Regions from separate parts of the Stenotrophomonas sp. INTA L402-1 genome, predicted to be linked through region 2. Evidence: predicted binding sites of a transcription regulator. Region 2 holds the regulator's gene; the other holds the start of a gene.
The links. Region 2 encodes FliA, which starts transcription of late flagellar genes. Its sites were predicted from a motif close to TAAAGTTTNNCNNNCNNNGGCCGATAA; they were not measured.
Positions count from the first base shown of each region.

Region 1: the regulator FliA is predicted to act here: its motif matches at 3,568-3,594, upstream of AC5O77_RS19345 (methyl-accepting chemotaxis protein).

Region 1 covers NZ_JCAFWP010000046.1:1,909-9,274, forward strand. The annotation lists gene AC5O77_RS19340 (PepSY domain-containing protein) at 1-923, shown strand, start outside; gene AC5O77_RS19345 (methyl-accepting chemotaxis protein) at 1,002-3,539, opposite strand; gene AC5O77_RS19350 (arylamine N-acetyltransferase family protein) at 3,742-4,581, shown strand; gene AC5O77_RS19355 (VOC family protein) at 4,673-5,044, opposite strand; gene AC5O77_RS19360 (response regulator transcription factor) at 5,067-5,705, opposite strand; gene AC5O77_RS19365 (sensor histidine kinase) at 5,702-6,802, opposite strand; gene AC5O77_RS19370 (DUF2141 domain-containing protein) at 6,959-7,366, shown strand, end outside.
Region 2 covers NZ_JCAFWP010000001.1:128,396-135,761, reverse strand. The annotation lists gene flhF (flagellar biosynthesis GTPase FlhF) at 1-1,253, shown strand, start outside; gene AC5O77_RS00545 (MinD/ParA family ATP-binding protein) at 1,240-2,127, shown strand; gene AC5O77_RS00540 (RNA polymerase sigma factor FliA) at 2,124-2,867, shown strand; gene cheY (chemotaxis response regulator CheY) at 2,925-3,317, shown strand; gene AC5O77_RS00530 (protein phosphatase CheZ) at 3,317-3,922, shown strand; gene AC5O77_RS00525 (chemotaxis protein CheA) at 3,925-5,757, shown strand; gene AC5O77_RS00520 (flagellar motor protein) at 5,859-6,599, shown strand; gene motD (flagellar motor protein MotD) at 6,601-7,366, shown strand, end outside.

The sequences.
Region 1 (7,366 bases), on a different contig from region 2:
CGGCCACGCAGATGCATGAGTGGCGGCTGCTCGGCCGCGACCGGCTCAATCCGGGCAGCATCGGTGGTGCCATCTGGCGCATCCGTCTTGCGCCACCGGCCGACGTGCAGTGGCAGGCGGGCGACATCCTGCATATCGCGCCCCGGCACAACGCACGGCACGCCAGCGCCGTGTTGAAGGCACAGGGGTTGGATCCGCTGCAGCCGCTGCTGGTGGACGGCCACCCACGCACCCTGCTGGCGCTGGCCAGTGAACGCGAGCTGCCCGAGGCCGACGCCGCGCTGGCGGTGCAGGATGCCTGCCTGTGGCTGTCCGGATTGCCAACGCTGCCCGGACGCGAATACTCCATCGCCTCCTCCACGAGTGATGAAGTGGTGGAACTGGTGGTGCGCCTGGTGCATGACCTGTCGGGTCGAGCCGGGCTGGGCTCGGGCTGGCTGGCGCTGCATGCCCCGGTCGGTGCCAGCATCGTGGCCCGTGTGCATCGCAACCCCGGTTTCCATCGCATTGGCGGTGTGCCGATGGTGCTGATCGGCAATGGCACCGGCATCGCGGGTCTGCGCAGCCTGTTGCGCGAAGCTGCCCACACAGGCGAGCACGGGCACTGGCTGCTGTTCGGTGAGCGCCAGCGCGCGCACGACTTCCTGTTCGCCGACGAGATCGAAGCGTGGCAGGCCGATGGCCATCTCGCGCGGGTGGACCTGGCGTTCTCGCGCGATGGGGAAGGTGGTTACGTGCAGGATTGCCTGCATGCCGCCACCGATGCGCTGCGCGAATGGATGCAGCGTGGTGCGGTGATTCATGTCTGCGGCTCGCTGCAGGGCATGGCCGAAGGCGTGGACCAGGTGCTGCGCGCTGCGCTGGGCGATGAGGTTGTGGAAACGCTGCTGGAGACCGGGCGCTACCGGCGCGACGTGTACTGAGCCACAAGGGTAGTGCCGGCCGCTGGCCGGCATGATCATCGACGGTGCCGGCCAGCGGCCGGCACTACCGGAGCGGGATCAGGCCGCAGCGCGCGCCTGTGGCATCGACTGCAGACGGAACGCGCCCACGGCTTCTGCCAGGGCATGTACCTGCGCCTGCATCTGCGCGGTCGAGGCCCCCGCCTCTTCCACCAGACTGGCGTTGCGCTGTGTACTGGCTTCCATCTGCACGATGGTCTGGTTCACCTGTGCGATGCCGGCATGCTGGTCCTGCGACGCGCTGCGGATTCCGGCCAGCAGATCCGCCAGCTGCTGCACGCTGCCGACAATCTCGCCCATCGTGGTGCCAGCCTGCTCGGCCTGCTGGTTGCCCTGCCCGACACGCGTCACCGAATCCTCGATCAATCCCTTGATCTGCTTGGCCGCCTCCGCGCTGCGCTGAGCCAGCAGGCGCACTTCGGCAGCCACGACGGCGAAGCTGCGGCCCTGCTCTCCAGCGCGCGCCGCTTCCACTGCTGCGTTGAGCGCGAGAATGTTGGTCTGGAAGGCGATGCCATCAATCAGCTGGGTGATGTCACCGATCCGCCGTGAGGCTTCGCTGATGCCATGCATGGTTGCCACCACCTGGCCGACCGCCTCGCCGCCACGCTGGGCCACTGCCGCCGCGCCCTTGACCAGCGCATCCGCACGGCCCGCGGCATCGGCATTGCGGCCAACAGTGTCGGTCAGCTCGTGCATCGACGCTGCCGTCTCTTCCAGGTTGGCCGCCTGCTGTTCGGTACGCTGCGACAGATCATGGTGACCGGCGACGATCTCACCAACACCGGTGTCGAGGCTGGACGTGGCCTGCTGGATGCGGGTGACGATGCGGCCCAGTTGCGCGACGGTGGCGTTGGCATCATCGCGCATGCGCGCAAACACGCCCTGCAGTTCACCTTCCATGCGCACGCTGAGGTCACCGCGGGCCAGCGCGGCCAGAAGCGCCTGCAGATCGCCAAGGTTGGTCTCGAAGGTGGTCAACAGGCGATTGATGCTGGTCGACAGCGTACGCACAAAGCCCTGCTTCCCCTCCAGCGCGATGCGACCGTGCAGGTCACCGTGCGCGGCCGCGTCGACCAGGGCTGCCACTTCGGTTTCCAGCAGGGTTTCCAGCGCGCGACTGCGCCATTCGACCGCCACGCCGAGGAAATGCCCCTCGTCGACAATGGGATTGGCGACCAGCTGATAGCGCACACCGGAATGGCCGATCTCGCGTTCTTCGCGTTGTCGCACGCCAGCCAGGCTGGCCAGCGCCGGATGCAGGCGTACCGCATCGCTCCCCACCAGTTCATCGCCCTGACGTTCCAGCTGCTCCAGCAGCGCCGGATTGGCGTACGCCACCAGGCCTTCGGCATCGACCACCATCAGCCCGGTCTGCGCACTGTCCAGCGCCTGGCGCACCCGGGTGCTGCCGCGCGCCACAGCACGTTCGGTCTCGATGCGCGCGCGCAGGCGCTGCTGCATGTCGACCAGGCGCTGGGCAAGCTGGCCGATCTCATCGTTGGCGTTGTAGACGCGCAGGGTGGTGTCGAGGCGGTCGTCGGCGATGTCGCTGGCGAAACGCAGGGTGTCCTGGATCGGCTGGCGCACCGCACGCAGCGCCAGCACCAGGCTGGTGATCAGCACGCCGGCCACCAGCAGCAGGGTCAGTGCGAACAGCACGCTCATCGTGTGCGCGCCGGCCTGCTGGCGCGCCTGAGCCCTGGCCAGCGCTGCCACCTGTGCCTGCTGGAAAGCGGCAAGCGCCGGCGCTACGCCCGCGGCCGTATCCAGCAGCGACTGCGCTTCCACATCCAGGCCGACGCGGGCAGCGGTATAACCCAGCAGTGCGCCCTGATAGCCCTCCATCCCGCTGCGCAGGGCGTCCTGCGCATCCGCAGGCAGGCCCGCCAGCGCGAGGTCGAACGGCAGCTTTTCCTCGCTGGCGCGGTCGGCGTGAGTGGAATCACCGTCGAGCAGCAGCAGTGCCTCCTGCCTACGCATCTTCTGCAGGGACAGCGCCAGCGACGGCCGCTGCAGCGCATCCACCTGCGCCTGCAGGGTGTCGGCTGCCTGCTGCAGCTGTGCGGCAAGACCGGCATCACCACGGCCCATTTCATCGACCCGTTCGAACAGGGCCGCCACGCCCTGCGAGAAGGCGTCGGCAGCTTCGGTCAGCGCCTGCAGCGCCTTGCGCCGGCCGGCATCCATCGGCATCGTGCGAAGCGCCTGCAGGTCAGCCTGCAGGGCCTTCTGTGCTGCCAGCAACTGGCTGCGGTCAGCATCATCGAAACTGCGTGCATACTGGGTCTGCAGGCGGCGCGCTTCGGCCATCCGCGTGGACAGGCTGGCAGCCAGATCGCTGCCGCGCTGGTAGCTGGCCTGGCTGCGCGCGGCCAGGGCGTTGGCATGGCCAGTCCAGGCGTAGACAGCGGCGATCGCCACCAGGCCCAGACCACAGACCCACAGGGTCGCCTTGAGCTTGTTGGCCACGCTGAGCCGATGCGGCTGCAGCCACAGCAGCAGGCCGGGGGACGCCGAGCGCAACGTGGCAAGACGCGTGCGCAGGGACCGGAGGTGGGGGACAACGGCCGACATGACAGACTCCAGGCGGAAGGACGCACCTGTATCGGCCGGATTCAAGGCAACTTTAGGCCCTTCTTCGTCTGCGTCCCCCGTCACTGGCGGACGCGGTCTTTGTACCGGGTGCAGGCGACGGGGGCATGACACGGCCGCCGTGCTTGACCTCAACCCCGGTTGGGGGAGCACAGTGGACCTCCCCTCCCCGCCCGGTGCCCCCATGACGACGCTCGATGTCCCCCGCTACCTGCAGCGCCTGCAGCTGGATGCGCCGCCACCGCGGACCCTGGCCGGCCTGACCCTGCTGCAGCAGCGCCACAACGCACTGCTGCCCTTCGAAACCCTCAGCTGCCTGCTGCGCGATGCGGTGCCGATCGACCCGGACAGCGTGCAGCGCAAGCTGCTTGACGAGCGCCGCGGTGGTTACTGCTTCGAACTCAATGGCGGGTTGCTGGCGCTGCTGCAGGCCTTGGGCTTCGATGCCCAGCCATTGAGCGCGCGCGTACTGCTGGCCGCCCAGGACGGCGAACTGACCGCGCGTACCCATCTGCTGCTGCGCGTGCACGTGGACGGCGATGACTGGCTGGTGGATGCCGGTTTTGGCAGCCTGACCCCGACCGTACCGCTGCGCCTGCATGACCCGCAGCCGCAGGCCACCCCGCACGAACGCTATCTGTTGCAGCGGTTGGAAGACGGCGGTGATTTCATGCTGTCGGCCGAATCCAGCGACGGCTGGCGGGTGATGTACCGCTTCGATCTGCAGGCGCCGGCGCCGATCGACAACGTGGTGGGCAACTGGTACGTATGTACCCATCCCGATTCCAGTTTCCCCGGCCAGTTGCGCGCGTCGCTGACCGGGCCGGACTGGCGCCGCACCATCGGCAGCGGCAACTACACCGAGTACCGCCCCGGACAGGCACCGGACAAGCGCCCGCTGCATGATGTGGGTGATGTGCGCGACGTGCTGGAGCAGCGCTTCGGCATCCAGCTTCCGGACGACCCGCGGCTGGATCCCGCAATCAACGACTGGCTGCAGCGCTCACGCGCCGCGACGCTGTAGAGTCGAGCTTGCTCGACTGATGCATCTACGGCGACGTCAAAATCAGTCGAGCAAGCTCGACTCTACAGATGCGCGCACCGCAGCGTTGACGTTACGGCGCTGTGCGCGCCTGCAATGCGATACGGTTGCCTTCGCTGTCGCGGATCTCGGCCACGCGCCAATCGCCGGCATCGGCCGGGCCGAAGCGCAGCTCGGCTCCGGCCTGCAGCGCACGGTCGAGGCTGGCATCCAGGTCACCGACGCCGATGTAGATGCGCGCGCCCTGCTCGGAAGGCAGATAGTCCGCGCCGTGCACCAGCGCAATGCTGGCACCGGCGGCCTCATCGGAGAACGGCAGATAGGCCATCCGGCAGTCGTGCAGCACGATAGGTTCGTCCACCGCAACCTGCAGCCATCGCTGGTAGAACGTGATGGCCCGGTCCAGGTCAGTCGCCGGGATTTCCACATGCAGGATCGGGTTCATTGACATTCCTTGCCACGTCCACTCAGATGATGCGCAGGGTAATCGCCTTCAGCACTGCACGGGTGCGATCGCGGGTGCCCAGCTTGTCGAGTATGGCGGACACGTAGTTCTTCACCGTGCCCTCGGCCAGGAACAGGCTGCGCGCGATCTCCTTGTTGCTGTAGCCCCCGGCCAGCAGGCGCAGGATTGCCACTTCACGTTCGCCGAAGGTATCGGTGGGCGGCGCTTCATCGTGGAAGCGGTAACGCGCGCGCACCGGATCGGTACTGACCGGCAGCAGCAGGGTCTCGCCAGCGGCAACGCGTTCGATGGCCTCGCGCAGGTCGGCCGGCGCGGCATCCTTGAGCAGGAAGCCCTGTGCGCCGGCCTCGCTGGCGCGCAGCAGCAGATCACTTTCATCGAAGGTGGTCAGCAGCAGCCACGGCGTGGCATCGCCGCGCGCCCGCAGCTGGCGCAGTGCCTCGATCCCATCCAGCCCGGGCATGCGGATGTCACTGAGCACCACGTCCACGCGCTGCGTATCCAGCGCATCCAGCAGGGCGTGGCCATCCTCGGCCTCCAGCACCACGTCCACGCCCAGCCCCTGTAACAGGGCGCGCAGGCCGGCGCGGACCAGCGCCTGGTCATCGGCCAGCGCCACCCGGATCATGGCGGCACTCATGCCGGCAACCGCGCGGTCAGATGCATGCCGCCCTGCGCGGTTCGGGCCAACTCCAGCCGCCCCTGTACGGCCGCCAGACGCTCGCGCATGCCGGCGATGCCATTGCCCTCGCGGATGCGTTCGGCGCGCTGGCCGTCATCGCGGATATCGATACGCAACTGGGAATCCTCTTCACTGATCGTCAGCCACACGGTGTCTGCATTGCCGTGCCGGGCGGCGTTGGTCAGGGCTTCCTGTACCAGCCGCAGCACGGTCTCGGCCATCAACGGGTCAGCCACGCGCACCCCGTCGCCGATCTGCAGCTGCAGCTTCGGTCGTGGGAAGGGTGCAGCCAGCGCATGCAGCGCGGTGGCCAGATCGAGGCCGCGATCATCGCGCATCGACTGCACCACCTGGCGGATGTCGGCCAGCAACTCGCCGGACAACTGTTCGGCCAGCACCAGCCCTTCGCGGCCGGCCAGCGCAGGGTCAGCGGCCAGGGCGCGCAGGTTGAGCCGCATCGCGGTGAGCTTGTGCCCGGCCACATCGTGCAGCTCGCGCGCCAGGCGCAGGCGCTCGGCATCGCGTGCACTGTCAGCCAGCAGCGCGCGGGTGGCCAGCAGGTCGGCATTGACCCGTGCAAGATCATCGCGGGCCAGCGCCGTGCTGTGGGCATAGTGCGCGGTCAGCGCGGCGAAGGCCTGGAAACCGCCATACAGCAGCACCACCAGCAGCGGCTGGCTGAAGCCGCTGTGGCGCAGCACGGCATACACCGCCAGGTTGGCCAGCAGCGCAACGCCCAGCACGAAGCGCGGCGGCCAGTGTTCGGCCAGCTGTGCAACCAGCACCACCAGCAGCACCGGGGCGGTACCGGTACGCGGCTGCAGCGCAACCAGCACAACCGCCAGCAGCGCCTGCAACACCGCAGCGGCGGCGCGCACGCGGGATGGCATCGACGCCCAGCCGTGCACCACGAACAGCAGCAGGAACACAGCAAGCAACAGCAGGCTCAGCCCGGCGCCACTGCGCTGCACTGCGAACGACAGGCCGACCACCAGCACGGTGATCAGGCCGGCAAGGCTGAGCGGACGCAACAGATGGCGGAACAGGCTGGGCATGGCCAGATGCTGACGGCCGCGCACGCCGGCGGCAATGGGTCCGGCGCAGAAAGTGACTTCTGGCACGTCGAATCGATGACCACTGGCCCTGAACCCGGTGCAGCGCCCCACGCAGACTGGCTCCACACCGCCACACACACTTCCGGAGCCACTGCCATGATCCGCACCGCCCTGCTCAGCACTGCCCTGACTGCCCTGGCCCTGGTCGGCAGTGCCCACGCCGCCGACCTGGCCGTGACCGTGCACGACGTCCGCGCGCAGACCGGCACCCTGCGCGTTGCGCTGGTCGACAACGCCGCCGCCTGGGACAGCAAGGCCAAGCCCGTGCAGGCCCAGCAGGCGGCGCCCAGCGGCGACAGTGCCCACTTCACGTTCAAGGGCGTGCCGGCCGGCAGCTATGCCGTGCTGCTCACCCACGACGAGAACGACAACGGCAAGCTCGACACCAACCTGGTCGGGATGCCGGTGGAAGGCTACGGCTTCAGCAACAACCCGCAGGTGATGCGCAAGCCGACCTTCGACGAGGCGAGCGTCGACGTGCCGGCCGCCGGCACCGCCATCGAC
Region 2 (7,366 bases):
CGACCCGCGGCAGCACCGGCTTCGCCGCCACCCTGGCACGCGCCGCCGTCAACGAACCGGCGCTGCCGGATCAGATCTTCGCTCCGTTCGCCGAAGCCATCGTCGCACCGGCGCCCAGCACCGCCGCACCGGCCAACCGCGCCCGCTTCCAGATCGACCCGCCGCACGAGACGCATCACGAAAGCGCGGCGTCGGCCGTGCAGCCGCCGCCGCTGCCGACCGCTGCCGTGACCGAAGCGCAACCCGGGATCGTCGCCAGCGGACCGGCACCGGTCGAAGCCAGCGACGAAACCGGCGCTGCCCCCGTGCTCGCCCCAGCCCCGGCACTGACCCTGGTGGCCCAGGACGACGCCGAGATCCGCCAGCTGCGCCAGGAAGTGGCCGGCATGCGCCATGTGATCGAGCGCGAGATGAACCGCTTCACCGACGAGCGCCTGCGCGGCTGCCCGGTGCGCGCCACCGCGCTGGACCTGATGGACGAGTATGGCTTCGATGCCGGCCTCGCCCGCGACGTGGCCATGCAGATCCCGCTGGAGACCGAGGCCCATCGAGGCCGCGGCCTGATGCTGGGGCTGATTTCGCGCAAGCTGCCGATCGCCCCGGTCGACCCGCTGGAAGAAGGTGGTGTGATCGCACTGGTCGGCCCGACCGGCGCCGGCAAGACCACCACCATCGCCAAGCTGGCCTCGCGCTTCGCCGAGAAGCACGCGCCGCGTGACGTGGCCCTGGTCACCACCGACACCACCCGCATCGGTGCCCGCGAGCAGCTGTACGGCTACGGCCGCCAGCTCGGCATCGCGGTGCACGAGGCCAACAGCGGCACCGACCTGGACCAGCTGCTGGAACGCTTGAAGGACTACAAGCTGGTGCTGATCGACACCGCCGGCCTGGGCCCGCGCGACCGCGCCCTGGCCGCCCAGCTGCAGTGGCTGCGTGCCGCCCGCCAGGTCCGCACCCTGCTGGTGCTGCCGGCCAACACCAGCTTCGGCGACATGGACGAGGTGGTCCGCCGCTTCGGCGCGGCCAACCTGCAGGGCCTGGTACTGAGCAAGCTGGACGAGACCGGCCGCTTCGGCAACGCCCTGTCGGTGGCCGTGGATCATGCCCTGCCGATCACCTGGGTGACCGATGGCCAGGACGTCCCGGAGGACCTGCACCGGGCCAGCGCAGCCAATCTTGTACTTCGCCTTGAAGATTTGCGCCGCGCGGCCGATATGCCCTGCAACCCGGAGTTGAACCATGCCGTCGCGTGAGTACGCCAAGCTGACCAAGACCTTCCCGCTGTCGGCCACCCGCAGCGAGCCGCTCGGCCCTGTGCGCACCATTGCGGTCACTGGCGGCAAGGGCGGCGTGGGCAAGACGAATGTGTCGGCCAACCTGGCCGTGGCGCTGGCTGGCATGGGCAAGCGCACGCTGCTGCTGGACGCCGACCTCGGCCTGGCCAACATCGACGTGATCCTGGGCCTGAACCCCACCTTTACGCTGGCCGACCTGGTTGCCGGCCGCTGCACGCTGGATGACGTCATCGTCGAAGGCCCGAACGGCGTGCTGGTCGTCCCGGCCGCGTCCGGCCGCCGCCACATGGCCGAGCTGGCCCCGGCCGAGCACGTCGGCCTGGTCAACGTGTTCTCCGAGCTGGAACGCGAGCTGGACATCATGGTGGTGGACACCGCCGCCGGCATCAACGATGGCGTATTGACCTTCTGCCAGGCCGCACAGGACACCGTGGTGGTGGTCTGTGACGAGCCGGCCTCGATCACCGACGCCTACGCACTGATCAAGGTACTGTCGCGCGAACGTGGCGTGGACCGCATCCAGGTGGTGGCCAACATGGTGCGCGACCCGAACGAGGGCCGCGTGCTGTACGAAAAGCTGACCCGCGTCTGCGAGAAGTTCCTTGCCGATGTCTCGCTGAACTACCTCGGCTGCGTGCCGCAGGATGACTGGCTGCGCCTGTCGGTGCAGCGCCAGCAGCCGGTGGTGAAGGCCTATCCGTCCAGCCCGGCGGCGCTGGCGATCACCGAGATCGCGCGCCGTACCGCGCGCTGGCAGGCGCCGACCGAACCGCGTGGCGGCGTCGAGTTCTTCCTCGAACGCATCCTCAAGCAGCGTGGGGTGACGGCATGAAAGGCGCAGCCCAGTACAGGGAAGTGCAGCGCTCGGCGGCGAACGAAGTCATCGCCCAGCATTCGGACCTGGTGCGGCGCATCGCCCACCACCTGGCCGCGCGCCTGCCGGCCAGCGTCGAGGTCGACGACCTGATCCAGGCCGGCATGATGGGCCTGATCGAAGCCTCGCGCAGCTATGACGCCGACCAGGGTGCTTCTTTCGAGACCTACGCCTCGATCCGCATCCGTGGTTCGATGATCGACGAGATCCGCCGTGGTGACTGGGTCCCGCGCTCGGTGCACCGCCGTGCACGTGATGCCGCCGCCACCATCCGCCGCCTGGAACAGAGCAGTGGCCGTGCCGCCAGCGCCACTGAAGTGGCCGCCGCGATGGAGATGCCGCTGCCCGAGTACCTGCGGCTGATGGAAGACGCTGCACGTGGCCAGGTGCTGAGCCTGGAATCGCGCATCGAGGACCAGGGCGAGCTGGACACCGTCGCCCAGGGCGGGCCGACCCCGCAGCAGGTACTGGAGCGCGGCGAGTTCGGTCGCGAGCTGGGCAAGGCCATCGGCCACCTGCCCGAGCGCGAACAACTGGTGCTCTCGCTGTACTACGAGCAGGAACTGAACCTGAAGGAGATCGGCGCGGTGCTCGGCGTGAGCGAGTCGCGGGTCTGCCAGATCCACGGCCAGGCGGTACTGCGCCTGCGTGGCCGGCTGAAGCTGTTCGAGGCTGCCGACGCAGGCCTCGAAGAATGAACATCCCCGAGGCGGCTGCCCCCGGCCGTCCGGAATGAACAACAAAGGAATTCTGCTTTGAACAAGAACATGCGCATCCTGATCGTCGACGACTTCTCGACCATGCGTCGAATCGTCAAGAACCTGCTGGGCGATCTGGGCTTCACCAATACCGCCGAAGCCGAGGACGGGCATGCCGCGCTGTCGCTGCTGCAGAGCCAGCCGTTCGATTTCGTGGTCACCGACTGGAACATGCCGGTGATGACCGGCATCGAGCTGCTCAAGGCCATCCGTGCCGATGCCAAGCTGAAGACCCTGCCGGTGCTGATGGTCACGGCCGAAGCCAAGCGCGAGCAGATCATCGAAGCCGCCCAGAGCGGCGTGAACGGCTACATCATCAAGCCGTTCACCGCGCAGACGCTGGAAGAGAAGCTCGGCAAGATCTTCGAACGCCTGGCGGCCAGCGCCTGATGGATACCACGGTCGACAAGAACGCCCTCGCCCTGCGCCTGCAGGAGGCTCTGGACGCACTCGAGTCCGGTGACGAGGCCGCCTGGCGGCAGCGCATCGATGGGCTGGTCGCGCTGCGCACGCAGCCGATGATGAGCGGCCTCTCGCGGCTGGCCCGCGAGCTGGGACAGGCGCTGGGCGAACTGCCGACCGTGCCGAGCGAAGCCGGCGAACTGGACGACGCCTGCGCGCGACTGGACCACGTGGTGGCGATGACCGAACAGGCGACGCACCGCACCCTGGACCTGGCCGAGGAATGCCGCAGCCTGACCGAACAGTTGCGCGCTGAAGGCCTGCAGCCGGGCCAGGACGCGCAGCTCGAGCGCATCCGCCACAACCTGACCGAGATCGCCCTGACCCAGAGCTACCAGGACCTGACCGGGCAGATCATCCGTCGCGTGGTCGGCATCGTCCGCCGCGTGCACGAAGGCTTCGGCGCGCTCGGCCTGCCGCCGGAACAGCATCGCACCGACCCGGAACTGGCCGGGCCGGCACTGAAGGGACTGGACCGCCACGCGGTCTCGCAGAACGACGCCGACGACCTGTTGTCGGACCTGGGGCTGTAAGCATGAGCGCGGTATCCGACGACATCACTGCCGATTTCATCATCGAGGCGCAGGAAATCCTGGATCGCCTGGGCGAACAGCTGGTGTCGCTGGAGCAGGCACCCCAGGACGGCGAACAGCTCAATGCGGTGTTCCGCGGCTACCACACGCTGAAGGGCGGCGCCGGCTTCCTCGGCGTCACCGCCATGGTCGAGCTGTGCCATGCCGCTGAAGAGGCGCTGGGCGCCGCACGTGCCGGCCAGGCCGTGCTGCAGGCCCACCACTTCGACGCGGCCCAGCAATCGCTGGACTACCTGCAATCGATGCTGGACGCGGTTTCCTCCGGCACCGAGCCGGGCTATGCGCCGCCGGACCTGATCGCACAGTTCGACGTGCACGGCGGTGCCGTGGCTGCACCCGCCGCCGCCGCAGCACCCATCGCGGGTGGCAGCGACCTGATCACCGACGACGAATTCGAGGCTCTGCTCGACCAGCTGCATGGTGGCAACGCGCCGACCGCGGTCGCGCCAGCGAAGAAGGCCGACGACGGACTGATCAGCGAAGACGAGTTCGAAGCCCTGCTCGACCAGCTGCACGGTGGCGCCGCACCGGGCACCAAGCCTGCGGCCGTGGTGGCACCGGCACCGATCGCAGCGCCGCGCCCGGTCGCCGCACCGGCACCGGTGGCGAAGCCGGCCGCCAAGCCGCTGGCCGAGGCCGAACATACCGTGCGCGTGGACACCAAGCGCCTGGACGCGATCGTCAACCTGATCGGCGAACTGGTGCTGTCACGCAATCGGCTCAAGACCCTGCGCGCACGCCTGCGTGATGAAGAGCTGGACCGCGCCGTGTCCACCCTGGACATCGCCACGGCCCGCCTGCAGTCGGCAGTGATGCGTACCCGCATGCAGCCGGTGGGCAAGGTGTTCTCGCGCTTCCCCAAGGTTGCCCGCGACGTCGCCCGCTCGCTGAAGAAGGAAGTGGACCTGGAACTGATCGGCGCCGAGACCGAGCTCGACCGCAACCTGGTCGAAGCGCTGGCCGACCCGCTGGTGCACTTGGTCCGCAACGCCATCGACCATGGCGTGGAAATGCCCGACCTGCGCGAGGCACAGGGCAAGCCACGGATGGGCCATGTGCGCCTGTCCGCACAGCAGGAAGGCGACTACGTCAGCATCGAGGTACAGGACGATGGCGCCGGCATCGACCCGGAAAAGCTGCGCGCCAAGGCGCGCGAGAAGGGCCTGATCGATCCGGAAGCCGCCGCGCGCCTGAGCAGCGAGGAGTGCCTGCACCTGGTGTTCCTGCCCGGCTTCTCGACCAAGCAGCAGGTCACCGACATCTCCGGTCGTGGCGTCGGCATGGACGTGGTGCAGTCACGCATCCGCGAACTGAGCGGCCAGATCCAGATCCAGTCGGAACTGGGCCGTGGCAGCCGCTTCCTGATCCGCGTGCCGCTGACCCTGGCGATCCTGCCGACCCTGCTGGTGCAGGCCGGCGAGGACGTCTATGCGCTGCCGCTGGCCCGCGTGATGGAAGTGCTGCACGCGCCGCGCACCTCGCTGGGCTGGTTCGATGGCCGTGCCGTGCTCGACCGCCGCTCGCACACGCTGCCGCTGGTCGATCTGCGCCAGTGGCTGGATGTGACGCCGGCCGCCTCGCCGCTGCTGACCATCGTGGTGCTGCAAGCTGGCGAAGCGCGCTTCGGGCTGGTCGTGGACCAGGTACGCGGGCGTGAGGAAGTGGTCATCAAGCCGCTGCCGAAAGCGCTGCGCGGCCTGCGCGGTTATGCCGGTGCAACCTTGATCGGCGATGGTCGCATGGCGCTGATCCTGGACGTGGACGGGCTGCGATGACCCCCGCCGGGCCATGCCCGGCGCCCCGAAAACTGTGACTACCGTCTGTACGCGATCTACCGGTGTCTCAAGTCCCATTCATACACGCCGATACCGGAACCATGGATAGACTCAGCCTCATTGGACTCTTTCTCGCCCTGGCCTCGCTGGTCGGCGGCAGCATCCTCAAGGGCGCCGGCCTGGCGTCGTTGTGGTCGCCTGCGGCGTTCGTGATCGTCATCGTCGGCACCGTCGCCGCGATCCTGCTGCATACCTCGCCGGCGGTGTTCAAGCATGCCTTCAAGATCGTGCGCTGGGTCGTGCGCCCGCCGCACAGCGATCGCCGCGAACTGATCCAGCAGATCGTCGAGTGGAGCAACATCGCCCGCCGCCAGGGCCTGCTGGGCCTGGAATCGCAGGTGGAAGCACAGCAGGACCCGTTCCTGCGCAAGGGCCTGCAGCTGCTGGTGGACGGCGTCGAACCCGAATCGATGCGGCACATGCTGGAAATCGAACTGGGCAGCCAGGAACACCAGGACCAGGCCGGTGCCAAGGTCTTCGAAGCGATGGGCATCTATGCACCGACGCTGGGCATCATCGGTGCCGTGCTTGGCCTGATCGCGGTGATGAAGAACCTGGCCGACCCGAGCAAGCTCGGCCACGGCATCGCCGCAGCGTTCACCGCCACCATCTACGGCATCGCCTCGGCCAACCTGCTGTTCCTGCCGGTGGCCGCCAAGCTCAAGAGTGTGATCTCGCACAACACCCGCGACCGCGAAATGGTCATCGAAGGCCTGATCTCGATCGCCCAGGGCGAAAACCCGCGCAACATCGAAACCAACCTCTCCGGCTTCCTGCACTGACATGGCCCGCCGCAAGCACCACGAAGAGCACGCCAACCACGAAGCATGGGCGATCCCCTATGCCGACCTGATGACGCTGCTGCTCGCCTTCTTCGTGGTCATGTACGCGATTTCCTCGGTGAACGAAGGCAAGTACCGGATCATGGCCGACGCGCTGACCGATGCCTTCGGGGGCGCGCCGCGCACGATCAATCCGGTACAGGTGGGTAACAAGCAGGTGCAGGGTGGCGGCTGGGACAGCCCCTCGGTGATCAAGTCCGGCACCAAGATCGGGCCCTCGGCGCCTGCGCCGTCGCACGACCCGACCCTGCTGCCGTCGATGGCCTCGCAGATGCGTATGCCTGTTTCGGTGCACAACCAGGAGCAGATCGCGCGCGCCGAGCGCCAGCTCAACAGCATCGCCGACCGCCTGACCGCCGCGCTCGCGCCGCTGATCGACCGCGGCATGATCAGCGTGCGCCGCACCGAGCTGTGGATCGAAGTCGAGATCAACAGCGACATCCTGTTCCCCACCGGCTCGGCGGCGCTGGACGTGCATGCGCGGCAGACCCTGGCCAGCCTGGCCGAGGTCCTGCGCGACGTACCCAACAGCGTGCGCGTGGAAGGCCACACCGACAACGTACCGATCGCCACCGCCACCTTCCCGTCGAACTGGGAACTGTCGGCCGGGCGCGCGGCCAGCGTGGTGCACCTGTTCGCCGACCAGGGCGTGCAGCCGTCGCGGCTGGCCATGGTCGGCTACGGCCAGTTCCGCCCGCGCGAAGAGA